3 linked regions of the Methanosarcina mazei S-6 genome follow. Each later gene encodes a partner of the first gene's protein in a complex. Links are inferred from orthologs where the notes say so. Each region holds a gene or a part of one and is shown on either strand. Other genes may lie near its edges. The genes, in order: MSMAS_RS12965, rpl12p and dph2.

Evidence for each region.
Region 2: the proteins of MSMAS_RS12965 (region 1) and rpl12p are in contact, whole or in part, in a crystal structure (PDB 5H7L), measured with the Pyrococcus horikoshii proteins. The link is inferred for Methanosarcina mazei S-6 from one-to-one orthologs. Residues at the interface, in WP_048053510.1 of Pyrococcus horikoshii: Pro161, Met164, Met165, Phe168, Ser169, Ile172, Val195, Glu196, Phe202, Leu211, Ser212, Val213, Met216, Lys222, Phe223, Asn224; in WP_010886059.1 of Pyrococcus horikoshii: Leu100, Ala101, Gly102, Leu103, Ser104, Ala105, Leu106, Phe107, Gly108.
Region 3: the proteins of MSMAS_RS12965 (region 1) and dph2 are in contact, whole or in part, in a crystal structure (PDB 6Q2D), measured with the Methanobrevibacter smithii proteins. The link is inferred for Methanosarcina mazei S-6 from one-to-one orthologs. Residues at the interface, in WP_011954157.1 of Methanobrevibacter smithii: Pro482, Asn483, Lys484, His485, Tyr553, Asp555, Glu556, Glu559, Leu560, Leu591, His592, Glu593, Asp594, Ala595, Val596, His597, Arg598, Gly599, Pro600; in WP_011954460.1 of Methanobrevibacter smithii: Met1, Met3, Tyr4, Pro28, Glu29, Gly30, Leu31, Met33, Phe58, His80, Thr124, Gln126, Ser179, Gly180, Asn181, Phe182, His183, Leu185, Tyr201, Asn202, Phe211, Ile215, Arg291, Asp295, Asp296, Gln298, Met299.

Annotation. Positions count from the first base shown.
Region 1 is NZ_CP009512.1:3,033,310-3,040,332, reverse strand. What follows is about bases 1,733-4,671. They hold MSMAS_RS12965 (elongation factor EF-2), read right to left. Parts: upstream 4,329-4,671; coding sequence 2,136-4,328; downstream 1,733-2,135. Other genes in these bases: MSMAS_RS12960 (30S ribosomal protein S7), read right to left, coding at 4,392-4,671; tuf (translation elongation factor EF-1 subunit alpha), read right to left, coding at 1,733-1,781. Outside these bases: rpsJ (30S ribosomal protein S10), read right to left, coding at 166-474; more of tuf, read right to left, coding at 513-1,732; more of MSMAS_RS12960, read right to left, coding at 4,672-4,961; MSMAS_RS12955 (30S ribosomal protein S12), read right to left, coding at 4,958-5,386; MSMAS_RS12950 (NusA-like transcription termination signal-binding factor), read right to left, coding at 5,492-5,917; MSMAS_RS12945 (50S ribosomal protein L30e), read right to left, coding at 5,938-6,228; rpoA2 (DNA-directed RNA polymerase subunit A''), read right to left, coding at 6,484-7,023. UniProt on the Methanocaldococcus jannaschii protein: Catalyzes the GTP-dependent ribosomal translocation step during translation elongation.
Region 2 is NZ_CP009512.1:364,126-371,022, forward strand. The notes cover bases 1,529-4,341. They hold rpl12p (50S ribosomal protein P1), read right to left. Parts: upstream 3,186-4,341; coding sequence 2,871-3,185; downstream 1,529-2,870. Other genes in these bases: MSMAS_RS01510 (radical SAM protein), read right to left, coding at 1,529-2,582; MSMAS_RS01520 (50S ribosomal protein L10), read right to left, coding at 3,228-4,271; MSMAS_RS01525 (50S ribosomal protein L1), read right to left, coding at 4,272-4,341. Outside these bases: MSMAS_RS01500 (SAM hydrolase/SAM-dependent halogenase family protein), read left to right, coding at 1-5; MSMAS_RS01505 (GNAT family N-acetyltransferase), read right to left, coding at 197-613; more of MSMAS_RS01510, read right to left, coding at 1,449-1,528; more of MSMAS_RS01525, read right to left, coding at 4,342-4,913; MSMAS_RS01530 (50S ribosomal protein L11), read right to left, coding at 5,155-5,640; MSMAS_RS01535 (transcription elongation factor Spt5), read right to left, coding at 5,761-6,219; MSMAS_RS01540 (protein translocase SEC61 complex subunit gamma), read right to left, coding at 6,216-6,431; cell division protein FtsZ, read right to left, coding at 6,856-6,897. UniProt on the Methanocaldococcus jannaschii protein: Forms part of the ribosomal stalk, playing a central role in the interaction of the ribosome with GTP-bound translation factors.
Region 3 is NZ_CP009512.1:3,493,016-3,500,082, reverse strand. What follows is about bases 1,723-4,705. They hold dph2 (diphthamide biosynthesis enzyme Dph2), read left to right. Parts: upstream 1,723-2,701; coding sequence 2,702-3,709; downstream 3,710-4,705. Other genes in these bases: MSMAS_RS14920 (exosome complex RNA-binding protein Csl4), read left to right, coding at 4,689-4,705; MSMAS_RS14925 (METTL5 family protein), read left to right, coding at 3,793-4,386; hpt (hypoxanthine/guanine phosphoribosyltransferase), read left to right, coding at 2,152-2,721. In the rest of the region: MSMAS_RS14940 (FmdE family protein), read left to right, coding at 1-1,703; more of MSMAS_RS14920, read left to right, coding at 4,706-5,639; MSMAS_RS14915 (DNA-directed RNA polymerase subunit L), read left to right, coding at 5,795-6,073; pscS (O-phospho-L-seryl-tRNA:Cys-tRNA synthase), read left to right, coding at 6,378-7,067. UniProt on the Methanocaldococcus jannaschii protein: Catalyzes the first step of diphthamide biosynthesis, i.e. the transfer of the 3-amino-3-carboxypropyl group from S-adenosyl-L-methionine (SAM) to the C2 position of the imidazole ring of the target histidine residue in translation elongation factor 2 (EF-2).

The sequences.
Region 1 (7,023 bases):
AGAAATATATTTGAAGAATATCCGGCTGGCTGACAAGTTCTTTATACAGACAGCCGCCGGCAAATTTCTCAAAAGTGGATAAAATAAATATTCAGGAATAAAGAAGTTAAAAGGAATTTGCAAGACCGGGTACAGAGATGTTCTGTAACCTGGCGTTTTTTGCATTTATCCTTCGAGGACAATCTCAATGTTTATGTCCTTTGGGACCTGGATTCTCATGAGCTGGCGGAGTGCTCTTTCATCGGCTGCGATGTCGATGAGCCTCTTGTGTACGCGCATTTCCCAGTGGTCCCATGTTGCTGTCCCATCACCGCTTGGACTCTTCCTTGTAGGGACGACCAGCTTCTTTGTTGGAAGTGGAACAGGTCCTGATATATTTACTCCTGTCCTTTCCGCAATTGATTTTACCTGGTTGCAGACTCCGTCCAGATCCTTGGGACTGATGCCTGACAATCTTATTCTAGCTTTTTGCATAACCTTTTTTCTCCTTAAAAAATGAAAAAAGGAGAGTGTTATTTCTGCTTAACACTCATGCACATGCCTGCGGCAATTGTCATACCCATATCACGGATAGCGAACCTGCCGAGCTGTGGAATTTCTTTTACGGGCTCGATGACCATCGGCTTTGTTGGCTTGATGGTAACGATTGCTGCATCTCCTGCCTTAAGGAAAGTCGGGTTTTCTTCCTTAACCTGGCCAGTCTTCGGGTCCAGCTTCTTGTTAAGAGCGATCAGCTGGCATGCGATCTGGGAGGTGTGGGCGTGGAAAACAGGTGTGTAACCTGCAGTGATTGCTGAGGGGTGCTGAAGGACCACGATCTGTCCGACAAACTCGTCAGCTACCTTTGGTGGGTTGTCAGCATGGCCACAAACGTCTCCTCTGCGGACGTCGTTCTTTCCGATACCACGGACGTTCCAGCCGATGTTGTCTCCAGGGGTTGCCTGTGGAATTTCTTCATGGTGCATTTCAATGGACTTAACTTCACCGCCGGCTCCGCCGGGCATGAAGACTACCTTGTCACCCTTCTTCATAACACCGGTTTCAACTCTGCCTACAGGCACAGTTCCGATACCGGAGATAGTGTATGCGTCTTCGACAGGGATCCTGAGAGGGAGAGTGGACGGCTTTTCAGGCTCCTTAAGGCTGTTGAGGGCTTCCATGATTGCCGGGCCCTTGTACCAGGGAGTCTTGTCGCTGAGCTTCAGGATGTTGTCACCGTGGAATGCAGAGGTCGGGATGAAGGGGATTTCGCTTGGCTTGAACCCGATCATCTTAAGGATACCGGATACCTGCTCAACGACTTCCTTGTACCTTGCTTCGCTGTAGTCTACTGCGTCCATCTTGTTGATTGCAACAATAAGCTGGTTGATGCCGAGTGTCCTGGAAAGGAAGATGTGTTCCTTGGTCTGGGCCATGACACCATCAGGGGCTGCGACAACGAGAACAGCTGCATCAGCCTGGGAAGCGCCTGTAATCATGTTCTTAACGAAGTCACGGTGGCCAGGGCAGTCCACGACTGTAAAGTAGAACTTGTCTGTGTCGAATCTCTTGTGAGCGATGTCGATTGTGATACCTCTTTCACGCTCTTCCTTAAGAGAGTCCATAACCCATGCAAAAGCGAAGGATTCCTTACCTTTCTGTTTTGCTTCTTCCTTGTACTTCTCGATAATGTGAGCAGGTACAGCTCCTGCATCATACATTAAACGTCCTACGAATGTTGACTTTCCGTGGTCAATGTGACCAATCACTGCTAAATTCATGTGCGGTTTGTCTGCTGCCATTTATTATTCTCCTTTATAAATTCTGGATGAGTTTCAATGCTATATCTAATCATAGTATATTAATATTAGGGCAGATCTCGTAATGATCAGACCTTCTCCGGTCTTCTTTCAACCATTACTTAAAATTTCCCGATTCGAACATTTATCGGGTCAAATTGATTTGAATTTCCAGCGGCCTGGACTGTTTTCCCCATTATAGGCATACCTTGTTTTAAACCTTTCCCATCGACTTAACCATCAAAAGATTTCTGGACTCTTCTCTTTGAAGACATCCTTATCTTTCTCCTGTGAACGGACAGGAAAGTTTGTGATCCGGTTTATGCCTGAATAAGGTGAAGCGGAAAATAGTTCCGCTTACATTGAAAGGTAGTCAGAAGCTTTGGGAAGATCCTTCTTCAGACCCTTCCTTTCTCTGATCTGGCCAACAATTTCGGTCAGGATGCTTGACGGCACAACGTCAAAGCCTCCGAACTCAGTGCTCCACATGGCACGTCCTTCGGTTGCTGACCTTATCTCTCCGGCAAATCCGAACATCTCAGCCACAGGTACTCTTGCTTCGATAATTGCCAGGTCTCCCTCTGTGGTCATGTTAAGGATAACACCACGGCGGCCCTGAAGTTCCTTTGTTGCACCACCCATAAGGAGCTGGGGTACCTGGACAAAGACCTTCTGGTAAGGTTCAAGAAGGCTGTCCTCTGCCATGAGCATACCAGCCTGGATTGCCTGCCTTGATGCAGGGATAATCTGAGCAGGACCTCTGTGGATTGCGTCTTCGTGGAGCTTTGCATCTACAAGTACGCATTTTACATTAGCCACAGGTTCCCTGGTAAGCGGGCCTGCACGCATAACCTCTTCAAACCCGTCAAGCACCAGTTCCATGGTTTCATTAAGGTACTGGATACCTTTGGTCTGATCGATGAAGATATTGGAATTGAAGATGCCGGCAATGCCTTTTGCCTGTTCTTTGTCCATGCCGAGCTCAATAAGTTTCTGTCTCCTCTCAAGTTCAGGCATGTTCATAGTGATTTCCCCTTCCTTGATTGCGCTGACAATCTCGAGGTCAAGGGGCTCAACAGAGATATAGAATCTGTTGTGCCTGTTCGGAGACTTCCCTTCAATGGGTTCAGTCTTCTTCTTTATTGTTTCCCGGTAAACGACAATAGGCTTGCTTGTGGTGATTTCCACGTTCTTGTCCCTTTCGATCCTGTGGGCAATGACTTCAAGGTGAAGTTCACCCATACCTGCCATCAGGTGTTCCCCGGTTTCCTCGTCCAGAGTAATCTGGAGAGTCGGGTCTTCCTTTGCTACCTGCCTGAGAACCTCAATAAGCTTGGGGAGGTCTTTGGTGTGTTTTGCTTCTACAGCCACTGTCACCACAGGTTCGCTTACGTGCCTGATGCTTTCGAAAGGAGTCATTCCGTCAAGAGTTGTTACGGTGGAACCTACGATTGCGTCCTTTAATCCGGTAACTGCAGCAATGTTTCCTGCAGGGATCTTGTCCACTTCAAGCCTTTCCGGACCCATGAAGATGCCTACCTGCTGGACTCTGCTCTTCTTTGCAGTCCCTGAGGTGTAAACTTCCATACCACGGGTAAGAGATCCGCTGAACAGCCTTCCTGTTGCGACTTCTCCTGCGTGGGGGTCAACGGAAATGTCGGTTACCATGAATGCGAGGTCTCCATCTGCATGTGCATGGGTCATGGACTTTCCGACCTCGGAGTTCTCGTCTCCGTGCCAGATGACCTTCACTCTTCCCTGCTGAGCTACAAGAGGGTTTGGCAGGAAGTGAATAACCATGTCAAGGACAGCTTCGTGCAGAGGGCACTTTTCTGCCAGGGTCTTCATATCTCCGGCTTTACAGTATTCATATACATCATTAAAGGAAACCCCGGTCTTCTTCATCATAGGAACGCTGATTGCCCAGTTGTAAAGGGCTGACCCGAAAGCTACGGTTCCGGCTGCAGCATCTACTTTCCAGCCTGCCTTGAACTTTTCGGGGTTCATGTTCTTGATGAGTTTGTTAACGTGGTCAATGACCTTTCCGAGGCGGACCTGCATTTCCTGGGAATCGACCTGCAGCTCATTGATGAGCCTGTCTACCTTGTTAACGAAAAGCACGGGCCTTACGTGTTCCCTGAGAGCCTGCCTCAGCACAGTCTCGGTCTGGGGCATAGTGCCTTCTACTGCGTCAACTACCACTACCGCACCGTCTACTGCTCTCATGGCACGGGTAACGTCTCCACCGAAGTCAACGTGACCCGGTGTGTCTATAAGGTTGATCAGGTAGTCTTCATTATCGAATGTGTGAACCATGGAAACGTTGGAGGCATCAATTGTAATACCTCTTGCCTGTTCCTCTTCATCGGAGTCCATGAATAGCTGTCTTCCGGCAAGTTCCTTGGAAATCATGCCTGCGCCTGCTAACAGGTTGTCCGATAATGTGGTTTTACCGTGGTCAATGTGTGCAACGATTCCTATGTTTCTGATCCTCTGCGGATCGTTCATGAGCGTTGTCACACGCTCGACCATTTTCTTTCTTCGTCCCATGCTAATACCTTTTAAGCAAAATGTGAATGTTTATATGTTTATTCAGGAAAGGCCCGTAAACGATTAACGGGCTGCCTTCGCAACTCTTTCCTTTGCATCCTTTCTGTTGATGGAGAAGGATTTTGTATCGCGGTTTGCTGCACCTATAAGTTCGGTTGCAAGACACTCTGCAACAGAGCGCTTGGATTTGAAGGCTGCAGCGTTTGTTCCCATGCTGATGTAGCGAAGAGCGGTGTCAACACGCCTCTGAGGTGCGGTGTCAACTGCTTTTGGAACCGAGATTCCGCCGTACTTCAGCCTGACCACTTCTTCTCTGGGGCCTGCATTTGCAATGGCGTCCACGAGAATCTGGATAGGGTTCTGCTGGGTCTTCCTGTTGATGATATCAAAAGCCTCTTCGACTGCGCGGAGGGTCACCTGCTTCTTTCCAGTGTTTGTTTCTGTCCTCATGAGGTTGTTTGCGAGGCGCTCTACAATGGAAATTTCGGATTTGTTAAACTGCTGCCTGGCATGTTTCCCACTGCTGTGCGGAACAATTACAGGTGCAAGACTGACATAGCGCTTAATTCCGAGATCCCTGACCTCAACTTCCGTAGGGTCCCATTTCCCAAAAATCTTGTACAAAAAAATCATCTCCTGGGTTTTTCCAATCTGCCGATGACCAGCTGGTTCAGGGACACGTTGTTTACGGCAATTACTTTAAAACGTACGCCGGGAATGTCACCCATAGCACCGCCCATTCGGCCTCCGATCCTTTCTACGGTAACTTCATCGTGTTCGTCAATGAAGTTTACTGCACCGTCTCCGGGACAGAAAGCGGTTACCTGACGCCCGTTTTTAATGAGCTGGATTCTTACGCATTTCCTGATTGCGGAGTTCGGCTGTTTGGCTTCGACTCCTACTTTTTCCAATACTATTCCCCGACCCTGAGGTGCACCACCAAGCGGGTCAGCCTTAACATTCAGACCAAGAACACGCCTGCCGTAGTATGTGTCTTTCCAGCGGGCATCTTTCCTGGTTTGTTTGAGTATATTAGCTGCATATTTTCCTTTAGCCATAGTAAATTCTCCGTTAATAATTGATCACAGTTTCCTGATTTTGCATCAAATGCAAGAATTGTCCTTCAACGCCGGATTAATGGATCAACGTAAATTAAAGGGATATCACTGCAGGATCACGTCTTCTATATTGTGATGACGACGTGCAAGCATTTTCACTTTCTCTATATTCTTACCGTTGCGACCGATGGCAAGTCCCTTCTCTTTATTGGGTACCTCTACATAAGCTAATCGCTTGCCATTTTTATTTGTAAGGTTCACTGAACTTACAGATACCGGTCCGAAGGCGTTCTTGATAAAAGTTACAGGATCCTCTGAATACTCCACAAGCTCAATGGGTTTGTCCAGGGCTTTTTTAACACGGTTTATATTTTCTCCGTTTTTGCCTATTGCAAGCCCCATATCGCCCTGCTTTACAACATACACAAGCCTTTCCTCTTCCGGGATACAGTCAAGTATCTTGGCCCGTGTCATGTTTTCAAACAATGCAATGTACTGGATGCTTTCTGCAGTAAGTCTTATTTCACCCAAGACGCTGCAACTCCTTTTTCTCAAGCTGTAGCTGCAAGTATATCTGATTCGCCTGCATCAAGGATTGCCATGGCTGCAATCGTGAACGGCTTTCCGCATACGGGCCCGAGTTCCACACTTGTGCCTTCGTATTCAAGAACCGGAACATTTGTTTCCTGAACTTTCTTCTTAATATCTGCCGGGCAGTTTGATGCCAGAACCACCATTTTTGCTGAGCCATTTTCTGCTGCATCAACGGTCCTGTTGGCTCCGATTATTACTTTTCCTGTTTTCACAGCCTTAATAAGAGATTTATCAACATTAATCTTCATTTTCATCAACTCTCGTCTCAAATTCGCTCGTCTACTCTATCTCTTTCTAAATAAAGATTCCAAGCTCGGTGAGTATATGGTACTCTAAATACCTGATGCCTTATATCAATTTTCTGGTTATGAGCCTCGCGGACTCAAGTTTCTGCAGCAGGATTTGATGAAGTTTATTAAGGTAATATGTGTCCGATATGGACCCGTCCTGTATCAGATTATACATTTAAATAATTATAGGTCGTGTCCGGGTTTTACCGGACTTCACCCCTCTTCGACTTCAATTTCTTCTGCTGTTTCGATTTCCGGTGGTACTTCCACCACTTTCTCTGCTTTTCTGCTTATAAGGTGTACGTCTCCCGTACCCATGCGGATCGGCTGGCCGACAATGATGTTTTCCGTAACACCCTGCAGCTGGTCCACGTATCCGCGCATACCTGCATCGAGAAGATGGTTCACAGTAACTTCGAAAGCCGCACGGGCAAATACACTTGCCTTTTCACCTGAAATACCGTGCCTGCCTATCTGTTTTACTTCCCCGTCCGAAGTCATAAGGTCTGCCACAAGCATGATGTGCCTGATGTCCACGGTAAGACCCTGTTCACGCAGGGTATCCGTAGCCTCCTTGATGATTGCGTTTCTTGCAGCCTCGATCCCCAACACTTCGTAAATTTCGTTAATGTTGTTTGTGCTGGTTCTGGTCCTGTCCACGCCTTCAAACTGCAGGACTTCACGAAGAGCCGACCCTTCTGTATACAGGGTATATTCTTCGCCCTCTTTTCGGACCACGACTCTTTTGATCCC
Region 2 (6,897 bases), 2.7 Mb from region 1 along the record:
TTTGAAAAAAAGCCGTCATTTATGCGGGTTAAGGGCATAGAAAAGCGGAGAGTAAGGGAAATACCTTATCCTTCGTTTTTTAATGTGCTAATCCGTGATACTTCGAGCCAGCTTGGTCAGAACTTGAATTTAAGATATTCAGCTTCCTCCGGTGCAGGCTAAGCAATTAGTATTTACAGTTCTCTTTTTAGATAAATCATGTCAACAAGCTGTTTCCCATTTTTATATATTGGATGGTCATAATTGTCAGTAAAAAATTCCTGATACGATGCGACTCCGTAAAACCACAACTCTTATAAAAATTTAGAGTTACAGGGCTGTTTCCTGTTCCGACAAGAATAGTTCTGAAATCTGGATAGAAGGAGAACAGAAACTTTATCAGAGCTTTTCCATAGCCTTTTCGCTGACAATCAGGCTGAACCGCGATGTTTTTTAGTTCGTAAATACCGTTTGATTCTTTTGTAACCACGCATTCAGCTTTTACCCCATTGTCATTCAGAACAAACATTTCGCCACGCTCGAGATATTTATCTACCATGTCTTCCTGCTCGTCCGCCAGCAATAGCAGATCTATATATTCTTTTTTACTTCCTGTAACTTTTATGATTTCCATGTCAGGTACCCCTCAAGTCCGTATTTATATCGCTAAATTAACAACCCGATTATAGCCTGGACTCGATTATAGTTTAGTAATCGCAAGAGGACAAGCAATAACTGTCCTCTACTGAATTATTCCAGGTATATCACAAATCCAAACCCCTTGCCAACAGTCCCAGCCTGTAATGAATGATTCGGATTATACACGTTTACGTCCATAAATAATTCCAGTGTATTTCAACTCCTCCCTTCAAACGTAGGGTGAAGTTGTCATTTCAGTGCTAGAAACTGCAAGTCGGCGAGCCGCATCAGGGGTGATCCAGGTCTCAGCAACGGGGGAGACCCAGGTATCCGCGGCAGCAACCCTGGCTTCCGTCTTCTGAGGGAATTGTAACCACTTCCTACTTTCCCGCTTTACCACTCAAGTTAATAATTGAAGTACAGTTGGATTCCAAAAGATGAAGCTCGAAGGCTTGAAGCGTGCGAAGTCGCCGAGCTTGAAATGTAAATGCCTCTACTTTAAAAAATAGTTACGTTTTTTCTGGCAATGAAACACTTTTGATTTCTCTACATATATTCTCATGCTAGTGGTTCAATGTACTTCTTAAGTGTCAATTTCTGAGTTCTACACTTGGAAAAGCCATTTGCTTCGCAAACGTGACCAGACACGTTTGATACGATATTCCGGTTGCCCTGTTTTTCGTTCCTTACTTATCCACACATCGGTTTTAAGTCCTCTTGAGGGAGCGAAGCGACCGAAAAGGACACCGTGCTCCCGAAGCGGAACTCGGGTGCCGAAGCGGAACTCGGGTGCCGAAGCGGAACTCGGGTGCCGAAGCGGAACTCGGGCATCACATCCATTCGTAATGCATTAAAACTTCAGGATTGAAACTCTGCATTAAACTGTTTTCCGTATATCCAAAAAAGAGGCAGCCTTTACAGTTTTCTACGATCTCTTCCCTGCGCTGCGCAGAGTTCTTCCATACCTTTTCAAAACCGTCTTTCATAACGTTTCCAAGAGGTTCCTGATGCACACGGCAGGTCTCGGCAGTTCCGTCATGCGTAACGTTAATAATAATGCCACTTGCTCTGCATTTGTAATCCTTTTTTTCGTCCCTGACCATCCCCAGGTAGGTCTTGGAATTGATTATGGGGTAGCCCTTTTCTTTCATCTCGATTATGAGGTTAACGGTGCTGCGGAACTTTTCCTTATCCCTGATTCCTATTTCTTCCCATATTTCCCGGCTGATTCCGGGGAACTCATGTACTGGTTCAAAAGAAATTTTCACACCCAGTTTTTCTGCAAGCAAAATAAGGGTTTCAATATCATCAAGGTTCTTTCCTGTGAGCACGCAGTTCATCAGGATCGGGTTTTTCTGCTTCTGGAGTTTTCTTACCTCAATAGCTTTTTTCAAGCCTTTCAGAAGGGTTCCGAAATCCATTTTCCTGATTTCTTTATAGCTTTCTGTCCCGTCTACTGAAACCGAAAGGTAGTCCACATTCTCAAGCTCTTCCACTCTTTCGTAAAGAAGCTTCCCGTTCGTGACCATGGAAGTAACCATCCCGAGTTCCTTTGCGCGAGCCATTATGAGGGGCAGGTCCTTTCTGAGGAGAGGTTCCGTGGTCCAGGCATTGTAAACTCCGATTCCAAATTTTTTTGCATCATTGAGCAGCCTGAAGACCTCGTCTCTGGACGGTTCTTTTCCGGGTTCTTTCCTCCAGTATTCACAGAACTTGCAGCGCATATTACAATTAGCATTTACGCCGTGAGAGAGGACAAAAGGGCGTTTTTTGATTCTTATTTGCCAGAGTGCTCTTGAAGCAAGGATGGGATCAAATCGGGACATAACAATCGCGTTTTGTTTTTCTAAAAAGAAATTCGGGTAAAAATGGAAAAGGGGGTCATTAATATCTCCATAGCTATAGCACCCTTTCAGTTCGGGAACAGTTCCTATGTAGATTCCATCTTCATCCTTTTCGATCAACACGACAAATTTTTGCTTGTCGTATTGACTGCTTCATACTCTCTATCTTATTCTATAAATAGGTAAATATGATTTTGAAGATGTGTAGGGAATCTGTGGAGACTTATGGTGTGAGTTCCATCAGTTAACTTTAGAACCAGGGTTGAATTATAATGTTAATCAGAGATATAAAATTGAGAAATAAGTCCGTGCAGATTTAATAATTATTTTTAGTATGTAACAATTATTGCAAAGTTTTGCAGTCCAAAAAAAAGAGAGCCCGCCCTGAGGCGAGCTGAGATATTGAAATTATCCGAAAAGGGCACCGAGTCCGGCCATCCCGTCTTCTTCGGCATGGTCTTCTTCTTCCTCTTCAGGCTCTTCGGCAGGAGCTTCTGCTGCTGCGGGTGCGGCTGCTGCGGGTGCGGCTGCTGCTGCAGGGGCTGCAAATGCTGCCTTTGCGATAGCTTCTTCGATGTCCACGCCTTCAAGGGCTGCGACAAGGGCCTTTGCCCTGGCTTCGTTCACTTCGATACCAGCTGCCTGAAGAACGGCAGTGATTGCTTCTTCGGTAATTGCTTTACCAGCGTTGTGCAATAAGAGAGCTGCATATATGTATTCCATCGTTAATCACCTAACTTTGTATTAGCGTAAATGTAAATCTGTTTATCCGAAAAGGGCACCGAGTCCGGCCATTCCATCTTCTTCGGCATGGTCCTCTTCTTCCTCTTCAGGTTCTTCTTCCTTCTTTTCTTCTTCTGCGGCAGGAGCTGCTACTGTGGCTGCTGCGGCTGCGCTTGCGGCTGCCCCAAGAACTTCTCTCAGGTCGTCGTCCACGGCATTTGCGTCCTTTTCTGCGGCTTCGGATGCAACGGATGTCATCTGAACATGGGCTTTTGCCAGCAAGGAGTCCATGACTCCAGGTTCAAGGATAACAGCATTGACACCAAGGCTCTTTGATTCTGCATAGGCTTTTGCCAGCAGGGTGCCGATTGTTGCGCCTGTCGGGTATGCTGTGTTGACCGAGAGGTTGAAAGCGTTCTGAGCTGCCCTGATAATGTCAGAGAAGTACTTGCTTTCATCAACTGCAAGGAGTTCAGGCTCGTAAATTGTCCCGTCATCGTAGGCGGCTCTAAGGTCAAGCCCGACGATAAGCGGGTATATTTCCAGCTTTGAAAGCATGGTAGCGAGTTTCTGAGGGACTGCCTCGCCTGCTTTACAGACAACCTTTGTTTCCTTTACTGCCACCTTTCCGGCATCGATTGAAGCGGGAATTCCTGCACTCTGGAGTTCACCCAGAATCGGACCGGGCGGAAAACTGGTGGGCCCCTTCTGGACAATTATGTCCTCTGGAGCTATTGCGCCTGCTTTAATCGGAGAAGGAGTCTTTGTCTGCTCAAGCAGTTTGTAAAGCTTGAAGGGACTTTCATTGGTAAATATCAGAGCGGTCTGATTGTCCAGATACCTGGTCATTTCGGGAATAGATTCCCCAAGCTGGTTTAAAGCACGCTCTGTGAGGGTGTTCCTGGAGACTTTGAGCACCGCAACGTCCTTAAGGTCCCGGCGGATCTTCTGGATCTTGGTTGCGAGGATGCCTTCGATCCGAACCATCCCGAAAACTTTGTGAGACTGGATGAGCTCCTTAATATTTTCAATTTCATCCTTTTTCCACTGCGGGATGTGCTCGGTGTGATGCCTTTCTTCTGCCATTTACACCACCCTCTCTGATTTTCCCATGGTTGTCGTGACATAGACCGATCTCAGGTTGTGCTTGCCCTTATCGAGGACACGCTCAAGCCTGGACATAATAGTCTCTATGTTTTCGGAAAGGTCGTCAGGGTTCATGTTCCTTCTGCCGACAGCCACGTGGAAGGTAAGTCTGTCTTTTGACCTGAGCTTGACTGCGTTTTGCTTGCTCTGAATCAGTTCACCGATGTCCTTGTTCGGCATGAGCGGGATAGGCATCTTGCCTCTGGGTCCCAGAACAATACCAAGGTTCTTACCGATAATCGGCATGAACTGAGTTTCTGCAATAAAAAGGTCGCATTCGTTTGCAAGAACTCTGGCTTTATTTTTGTCAGCAGCCAGCTCTTCGAGCTCAACGTCAGAAATAACATACGCAGCACCGGCAGCCTTTGCTCTCAGGCCAACGTCACCCTTTGCAAAAACGCCGATCTTCAGCTCTTTTCCGAGCCCGTGCGGAAGAATTACTTCTTCATCGACTCTGTTCTTTGGTTGGTTCATGTCAAGGTTCTTTAAGTTAATCGCCAGATCCACGCTTTCCGAGAAATTACGCTTTGGCGATTCCTCAATTACTTTCTTGACAGCTTCCAGTATAGTTCTTTCTACCATCTTGTTCCTCCCCGTAGTGTTTGAACTTCATGTCCAGACAGCCTTTCCGGCTTACTACGGTGGTCGTAGGGGGCTCCCCTTTCCGGGTCCTGTTACTCTCAACAGTAAGCCACCAATAACATCCTCTTAGTTATTCTAATCGAAAACTGTTCAAGGCTCTTGTGCTATTAGTGGTATCCAATTTAAAACTATTGGTGTACAGCCAGATCCCGGATTTAAAAGGTGGGAGGAGATAAAAGGCTTACCACGCCTCGTTTGCAAGCAAATCGTCAAATTTGCCTTCATCGAGTGCTTTCTGGCAGTCCTTTGCCTTCATTCCCTCTACATTCACGCCCATAGGGACACAGGTGCCCATGACCTCTTTCATTGTAGCTTTGAGGTCGTAAGAAAGTACGTCTTCCTTTTTCATACGGGCGATCTTTGCAACCTGAGGGATTGTCAGGTTTCCAACAACCTCACTTCCTGCATTTCCAGACCCTTTCTGGATCCCAAGCTCTTTCATGACCAGGGATGCAGTCGGTGGGGTACCTACCTCGATTTCGACGTTTTTCTTGTCGTCAACAATTACTTTCACAGGGACCTGCATTCCATTGTAGTCCCTTGTTTTTTCGTTGATCTTTTCGACCACTTCTTTTATGTTAACCCCGAGCGGACCAAGTGCCGGACCTAATGGTGGTCCGGGATTCGCTTTTCCTCCGGGGACAAGTGCTTCAACAATACTTGTCATCTGAGTCTCACCGGTTTTTATAAGTATGAATTTTGTAGATCTGTTTCAATCCACTCTGAGTGCTGGTGATTTTTATTTATTAATAAGCTTGAATTTTCAGTATTCCCTACTGATCCGGGCTTATTCGTTCTCTTTTTTGAGTATTCTTACGGTGTCGCCACGAATCGTAATCGGGATCGGGACCACAGCATCGAAGAGTTCAACAGTAATTTCCTCGTGCCCTTCATCAACCCTTTTAACACGGGCTTTCTCTCCCTTAAAGGGTCCGGAGGTAACCTCAATTATAGCCCCTTCTTTGATTCCGGTAACCACTGGTTTTGGCTTGAGGAAATGTTCGATTTCCGAGATTGAAGAACTCCCCTTAACAAGGGCTCTTGCATGCGGGATTGTCTGGATTGCCAGTTCAACAATTCCTGATTTTGGAGCCTCTACAAGGACATATCCTTTAAGCTCGTCAGGAGCCAGAATTGCCCTTATATCCAGCTTTTCCTTTTTTGCAACCCTGGCAAGTGTCATTGCAACAGACCTTTCCTGGTTTGCTGTGGTTTTGATTACAAATATCTGGGAATCCTCACTCATTTGGCCACCCACTGGGGCAACATTGTCAGCAGTACATATATTATAAATCCAACTGCGCCCACAGCCAGAATCCCGGCACCTGCAACTTTGGCAATGGTCAAGAACTCTTCCCTGGACGGTTTTTTAGTAAGTTTCAGGACCCTCAGGTGTGCCCGAATTGCCTGACCAACGCTTTTTGTAGTTATATTCGGTTCTAAGGCGGATTCTACCAATTAATTCACATCCAGGTTTTATGTACATATTTAATTTTATCTGGAATTTCGCGCACAGTTCTTCTTCTTTATGGTATATACCCGAATATGCTTTTTATCTCGCAGAATTCGGATTTTACTTTTCAGGAAGAACGGGCGGATTATATTATTGATTCCTATTATATGAAGATATCACTGGCACGATCTATTATACATCTCAAATTTTAGACGCAGGATTATTTTTCATATAAAACCCCTAATCGTGTCAGCAAAAATTTTCTTTTTTTGGTGCCGAATTGTATCGGCATCATACTGCATTTACCATAAAAATAGTTTTCGATTGGATTTATATTTCTACGTTCCTTCTTTTTAGCTTAAGAGGAGGAAAACAGTATTTTTCTCCAACCGAACGTTTTTATCCATTTTTACTTTTTCATCTCTCTGATCACTCTACGAAGTCAATTCCGTACTTATATGTGATGTCCTT
Region 3 (7,067 bases), 460 kb from region 1 along the record:
TAAACTTTAATGGACTTTCGAAAAATAAGAAGTCCATAGAAGCCTGGAATCAAAAAGTGAATTCTGCTGTTTTTAAAGGGCATGAATTTGCCATTCTTACGATCTCCAATGCCTGGGCTACGGGAAATCTCGATTATGAACTTATGCAGTGCCTGGAAATACACAACCACTTCTGTCCCGGAGTCTCAAGCGGTTTTGTGCTTGCAAACTGGATGGAAGAAAATTATCCGCTTAAAGAAGGGGTAAGTTATACGGTCTTTTCCTGCCCCAACTGGTGCAAAGAAGATGTTTTTGTCAAGCGCTGGGATGCCACCCCTGGAAAAGGAGGAATTTTTGTCTCTGCGCTGACGGATGAAGAGATCGAAGCAATCGGGAATTCTCCTGCCGGAATCTTTGTGGTTACGGATAAGAACGCCGGAACAATGAAAGCAGTAGCTCTCGGGTTTGACTTTGATGTCGTGAACGCGAAGTGCGGTGCAAAAAAGGATGATCCTGCATGGATTTCAAAATACCTGGCGGACCTCTGGCTTATGGACAGAGGCAACTGGGATGAAGAAGGCCTTGTTACGGAAATCGCGGTTATCGACATTGATAAGGATACCCTTGGTGAAATGAAGCGGGCAGGTTCCAATCCCTATGAAGTCCTCGGGCTTCTCAACTCAAATGGAAATGTTAATCCCCCAGTTGAAGATAAGGAACTGATGGATCAGGTCTTTTCCGCAGCCGAAGCAGAGCTGGGGACTCTCGGACCTGAAAACACTTTTATAATGACTGATATCGGCTCTCCTGCAGAGTCCGATTTTTTTTTAAATAACTTTTATTCTGAGTTTTATGGAAAAGAGCTGAAATATACAAAGAATCTGCTTGTAGTCCAGAACGCAAGAAACGCCCCTCTCTGGTTTGCTTTCTTTGACAAAGCAAGCGGAAAATGTGCCTACATTGAGGTTACATATGAAAACGAAGATAAAATCAGCTATCAGGCAACGGAAAATATAAACTTTAATGAGCTTTCCGCAAGCCAGGAGTCCATAGCAGCCTGGAGTGAAAAAGTAAACTCAAAGATTTTTAACGGGCGCGAATTTGCCATTCTTACAATTTCCAATGCCTGGGCTACGGGAAATCTCGATTATGAACTTATGCAGTGCCTGGAGATACACAACCACTTCTGTCCCGGAGTTTCGAGCGGCTTTGTGCTTGCAAACTGGATGGAAGAAAATTATCCGCTTGAAGAGGGGGTAAGTTATACGGTTTTCTCCACTCCTCACTGGTGTAAGGATGATGTTTTTGTCAAGCGCTGGGATGCTACTCCTGGAAAAGGAGGGGTTTTTGTCTCTGAATTGACAGACGAGGAACTTGAGGCAATTGGAAGCGACCTTGCTGGAGTTTTCGTTGTCAGGGATAAGAATGCAGGAACTCTGAAGGCAGTTGTGCTCGGGTACAACTCTGATCTTGCGAGTGCAAATTGCGGGGCAAAAGAAAGTGATCCTGACTGGGTTTCAAAATATATGAAGGATCTCTGGCTTATGAACCCTGAAAATTGGGACGGTCTTGTTACAGAGATCGCTGTCATTGATATCGATGATGCTGCCCTGAACGAAATGAAACAGGCAGATACCAATCCTTATGTAGTTATAGGGCTTCTCAACCTCGTAGAGGATGTCAGCCCTCAGAATCTGGAATCCACTGAAGCAGTAACTGCATAAGCAAAATACAAGCCTGGGATAGCGTGAAAAAGTTTGTGGAATCTTTAGTAGATTCCTCTTTACCTTATTTTTTATCTTTCCTGTGTTTTTCTTTCTCAATTTTATTTCAGACTTTATTTTTTACTTTCTGCCATTTTTATATCTTTTATCTGAGTGTCTTTATATTTTTTATCTGAGCGTCCTTAAATTTATTAACACTGACTTAACTATTTACTAATATTTCCTGCACCCTGATTCTAAACAGGCGGAATCGGAAGACCAAAATTATATCAAGTACTTCGATGTTTCTTGGAATCAATTTAGAATCAATTTATCTCTCCCGGCAGCATGTTCGTGCGCTTATGTATATTTATATTCCTAGCTTCGGGAAACGGTATTAAAAGGAGCAGGCTTAATTTCAGGATTTTTTACTTCCCGGAATATTGAGACAGCCAGAAAGGTTAAAACCATGCTTGAAAGACTGAAAGATTCACTGATCAGGTCCCCTATAATCAAGCGAGGGGAGTATAACTATTTTATCCATCCTATTTCTGATGGGGTACCTTCCATCGACCCTCACCTGGTAGAAGAGATTTCCGATTACATCTCAGAGATCGCAGATATGAACGTTGACACTATCCTGACCGTGGAAGCTATGGGCATTCCGGTTGCAAATGCGCTCTCCCTGAAAACCGGGATTCCTCTTACCATTGTCCGGAAGCGGCCTTATTTCCTTGAAGGGGAAGTTGAACTCTCCCAGAGCACAGGGTATTCGAAGGGCGTCCTCTACATAAACGGGCTAAAAAAAGGGGACAGAATAATTATTGTCGATGACGTTATCAGTACAGGAGGTACGCTCCTTGCCCTTGTAAAAGCGCTGCAGACAATAGGTGTAGAGGTAATGGATGTGATTTCCGTCATTGGACGCGGCGATGGTTACCTGAAACTGAGGGAGCTCGGAGTTGAACCCAAGATTCTCGTCACAATTGATGTGGGCGAGAAAGGTGTGGAGATTAAGGATGTCTTTGGGAATCAGTGAAGCATTCGACCTCAGGCCTGATTACATAATCAGCGTAATAAAGGATACCAGAGCAAAGCTTGTGGGCTTTCAGTTTCCTGAAGGGTTAAAACGTAAGGGTCCGGAGCTGGCAAAGAAGGTCGAAAAAGCTACCGGAGCTGAAATTATTATCTCGGGGGACCCGTGTTTCGGAGCATGTGACCTGGACAGGACTCTCCTCGACCACGTTGACATACTTTTCCATTTCGGGCATGCTGAACTGGAAGACATCAGGCTCTCGAATAAAGTCTATTTTATCGAAACCCGGTCTTCGGTGGACGTCCTGCATGTTATTGAAAAGGCTGTCCCTGAGCTTAAAGGGCAAAAAATAGGGCTGATCACTACTGTTCAGCACGTCCATAAACTTCCTGATGTATGTGGCGTGCTGGAGAGAATGGGAAAGACCTGCGTAATCGGGCGTGGTGACTCCAGAATTGCTTATGCTGGACAGGTTCTCGGCTGCAATTTCTCTGCAGCCCGGGATGAAGACTGTGACGAGTACCTCTATATCGGAAGCGGAGATTTCCACCCCCTGGGGGTAGCTCTTTCCACAAAGAAACGTGTCCTTGCAGCCGATCCTTTTTCCGGAGAGGTCCGCGAGGTTGACCCTTCAAGGATTCTGCGCCAGAGGAGTGCGGTAATCGCAAAGTCCCTGGATGCACAGGTCTTCGGGATTATTGTCTCAAGCAAAAACGGGCAGAAGAGGATGGAGCTTGCTTCTTCCTTAAAGGAACTTGCAAAGAAGCATGGAAAAGAGTCACACCTTATACTGATCGACCTCGTAACTCCGGACCAGCTGCTCCAGTTCAAAGTAGACGCTTTCGTAAATACAGCCTGCCCGAGGCTTGCTATTGATGAAGTGGGACGTTTTCCTGCCCCTATGCTGACACCCCAGGAGTTTGAAATAGTGCTTGGGGAACGCGAATGGGAAAAGCTTGTGCTGGACGAAATCACTGAAGAACCTGTATGATTGGGAGTAAATGGCTGCATAATCATACATTCGTGGTCGAGCAATTCTAAAATTAAATCTAATAATACTAAAAGACAAAGGATATGAAACAGAGAAAACTTGAAATGCTGCTTGAGGAAATTGAAGGCTTTTCCGATCCTGAACTTGAACTGGAACAGTATCAGACACCTTCTCTCCTTGCTGCTGAAGTTCTTCATTTCGCTTACATGCAGGGAGACCTTGATGATTCAGTCCATGACCTGGGCTGCGGTACGGGAATCCTCGCAATAGGGGCAAAGGTTCTGGGAGCAAGGAAAGTTGTGGGGTATGATACTGACCCAAAAGCTCTTGAGCTTGCAAGAAAAAATGCTGAAAAAATCGGAGTGGACGTTGAATTTATCTGTTCCGATATCTCTGAAGTCTCGGAACGGGTAAAAACCACAATTATGAACCCTCCTTTTGGGGCAAGAGTTAAGGGAAGGGACAGACCCTTTCTTTCGTCAGCATTAAGAACAAGTGAAGTAATATACTCCATCCACAACCGCGGAAGCCTTGCTTTTATCCAAAAGTTCATTAAGCCTGCGGTCATTACACATTCGTACGTTGCGAAGTTCCCTATAAAGAGGACTTTTGACTTTCATCAAAAAGAAAGAGAGGTTATTGAGGTAGAGATTTACAGAATTGCTGTTCATGCCTGACCTGTATTCAGGGAACCTTTTAAGGCGTCATGTTTTACAGCTTATCTCTTTGTGCTTCATTCTGAAAGGCGGAATTAATAAGCTTATTGAACAAAGAAAAGATCATAAGATAGAGAATAAATCCATAATACCATAAATAAATCCACATTAACATTGTATAATCGGGACTGATGACTTCAGATATGCTTTTTGTGAGCAATCGTGACCGACATCCGGCTTTCCGCCAGCAGTCCCACAAAGGCTATAAAAATTGTTACAACGATTATCTATATTATTAATAGCGATAATTCGAATGAGGGATCATGATTAGAATTCGAAAAAATAAGACTACCAGGAAAAAATTAACAGGTCCTGGTGAAGGAAAGAACGGAGCTGAGAAATCGGCTCCTTCAAATGAAGAAAGCAGGGATCAATTTAAGGGTCAGCAAAAGGATCAGCCCAGGACTCAATTTAAAAGCCAGCCCAGGGAGCAGTCAAGAGACCAGTTTAAAGGTCAGCCCCGAGCTCAGTATAAGTCTCAGCCCAGAGACCAGTCCAGAGGGCAATTCAGAGACCAGTCAAGGGACCAGTTCAAAGGCAGCCCTGATAAAAAGAGAAAATTCCCATATTCCAAGAAAGGTCCCAGAGATAGAAAGGAAACTCCGGGTTTCAGGCCCCCTACCGCAGAAGCCGTTGTATCTGAAGAAGATCTCGAAAAAGGAGGCTTTGTACTTCCTGGAGAACTTGTCGGAACTACAGAAGAGTTCAAATCGGGCAATGGAACTGCAGTAATTGCAGGAGACATCTATTCCACTGCTACGGGTAATGTGCTCATTGACAGAAAAGCCAGAGTGGTCTCGGTAAAGCCAAACACAATTACTCCAAATATCCTCAAAGTAGGAGATGTCGTGTACGGGCGGATATCTGACGTCCGTGAGTCCGGGGCAATGGTGGAAGTCGCAGGAATTGAAGGGAAAGAAAACAGGGAAATCGTTAGTGTAAGGACCGGAGATATTCATGTCTCCAGTGTGAGAGATTCCTATGTGAAGAGGCTGGCAGATGAGTTCAGGCCTTCTGACATAGTAAGAGCAAAGGTAGTTGACGTTGAAAGAATGCGCCTTACTACAGCTGAAGATTCTCTTGGAGTTGTAAAAGCTTACTGTTCAAACTGCAAAGGAGAACTTGTGCTGGAAGGGAAAAAGCTTAAATGCCCGGTCTGCAATATGACTGAAACCCGCAAGATCTCAACTGAGTATGGGAAAGGGATCAGGTAATTTCCTCTTCCTCTTACTTCAGGGATTTACGGCAGGTTAAAGATTTTACGGCAGGTTAAAGATTTTACGGCAGGTTAAAGATTTTACGGCAGGTTAAAGATTTTACGGCATATTTATTATGACCGGTTAAATTCACCATTTACAGGTGGTCACCAGTGGAACTGAACATTCTTAACAAAACAAATAATGAGCTTGAAGTCGAGCTTAGAGGCGAAACTCATACCCTTCTTAATCTTCTTAAGGACCTCCTGATTAAAGATGAAAGGGTTGTAACGGCTTTTTACGATATGAAATATGTGAGCATCAGTGACCCTGTCCTTTATATTAAAACCGATGGTGCGGATCCTATTCTGGTTTTAAAGGACGTGGTAGCAATCATTGTTTCTGAATGCGACGAATTTATCGATGTCTTCAGCAAAGCAGCAAATGCTTGAAACTGAAGATCGCAGGACGTCTTTTTAAGGCGTTTTGCCCATTTCTTTCTTTCAGCAGGAAACATTAGAGAAATAAAGATCACTCAAAGATCATTCGTCCACTTTATACGGTGGGATGTCTTTTTAGAATTGTTTATACTATTTCTGGAATACTTTTTTATGAGTTCTCTGCATATCATTGAACCGCAGAGCCTTAAGCAATTTGATTTATAATTAACATCGGGCTATTCAGTGAGTAATCCTAAATTTCAGGTTAAAATCATGCTTTAAATAGGAATTACAGTTCTTACATGAGGTATAATAAATGACACTTGATGACTCATCCTTACAGAAGTTTGGTTTCATAAAGAGAGAGACCCTCGGCAGCATAAACATCGACCCTCTTCAGACAGGAGGGCTTTTGACCGGGGCTGCTAAACAGGCACTTGTTGAATGGGGAGACGGTTATTCTGTCTGTGACTTCTGTGGTGGAGTTCTCGACCTCGTCAAAAAGCCTCCTATCCATGATTTCGTACACAAAGCCCTTCCGGAGTTTCTGGGCTGCGATGAAGCACGGGTTACAAACGGGGCAAGGGAATCCAAATTTGCTGTCATGCATTCCATGGGAAAACCCGGAGACTGGGTTGTACTTGACGGGCTTGCCCATTATTCTTCTTATGTTGCAGCCGAAAGAGCCGGACTGAATATCGAGGTAGTGCCCCATGCAGGCAGCCCGGAGTATCATCTTGACCCGGAAGGATACGGAAAGGCGATTGAAGAAGTTACGAAAGAAAACGGGAAGCCTCCGGTTCTGGCACTTGTTACTTACCCTGACGGAAGTTACGGTAACATCCCGGATGCTGCAAAGATTGCGTCGGTCTGCCATGAATATGATGTGCCTCTTCTTCTTAACGGGGCATATTCCGTAGGAAGAATGCCTGTATCTGCAAAGGAAATCGGAGCTGACTTTATTGTAGGCAGCGGGCATAAGTCCATGGCAGCTTCAGGTCCCGTT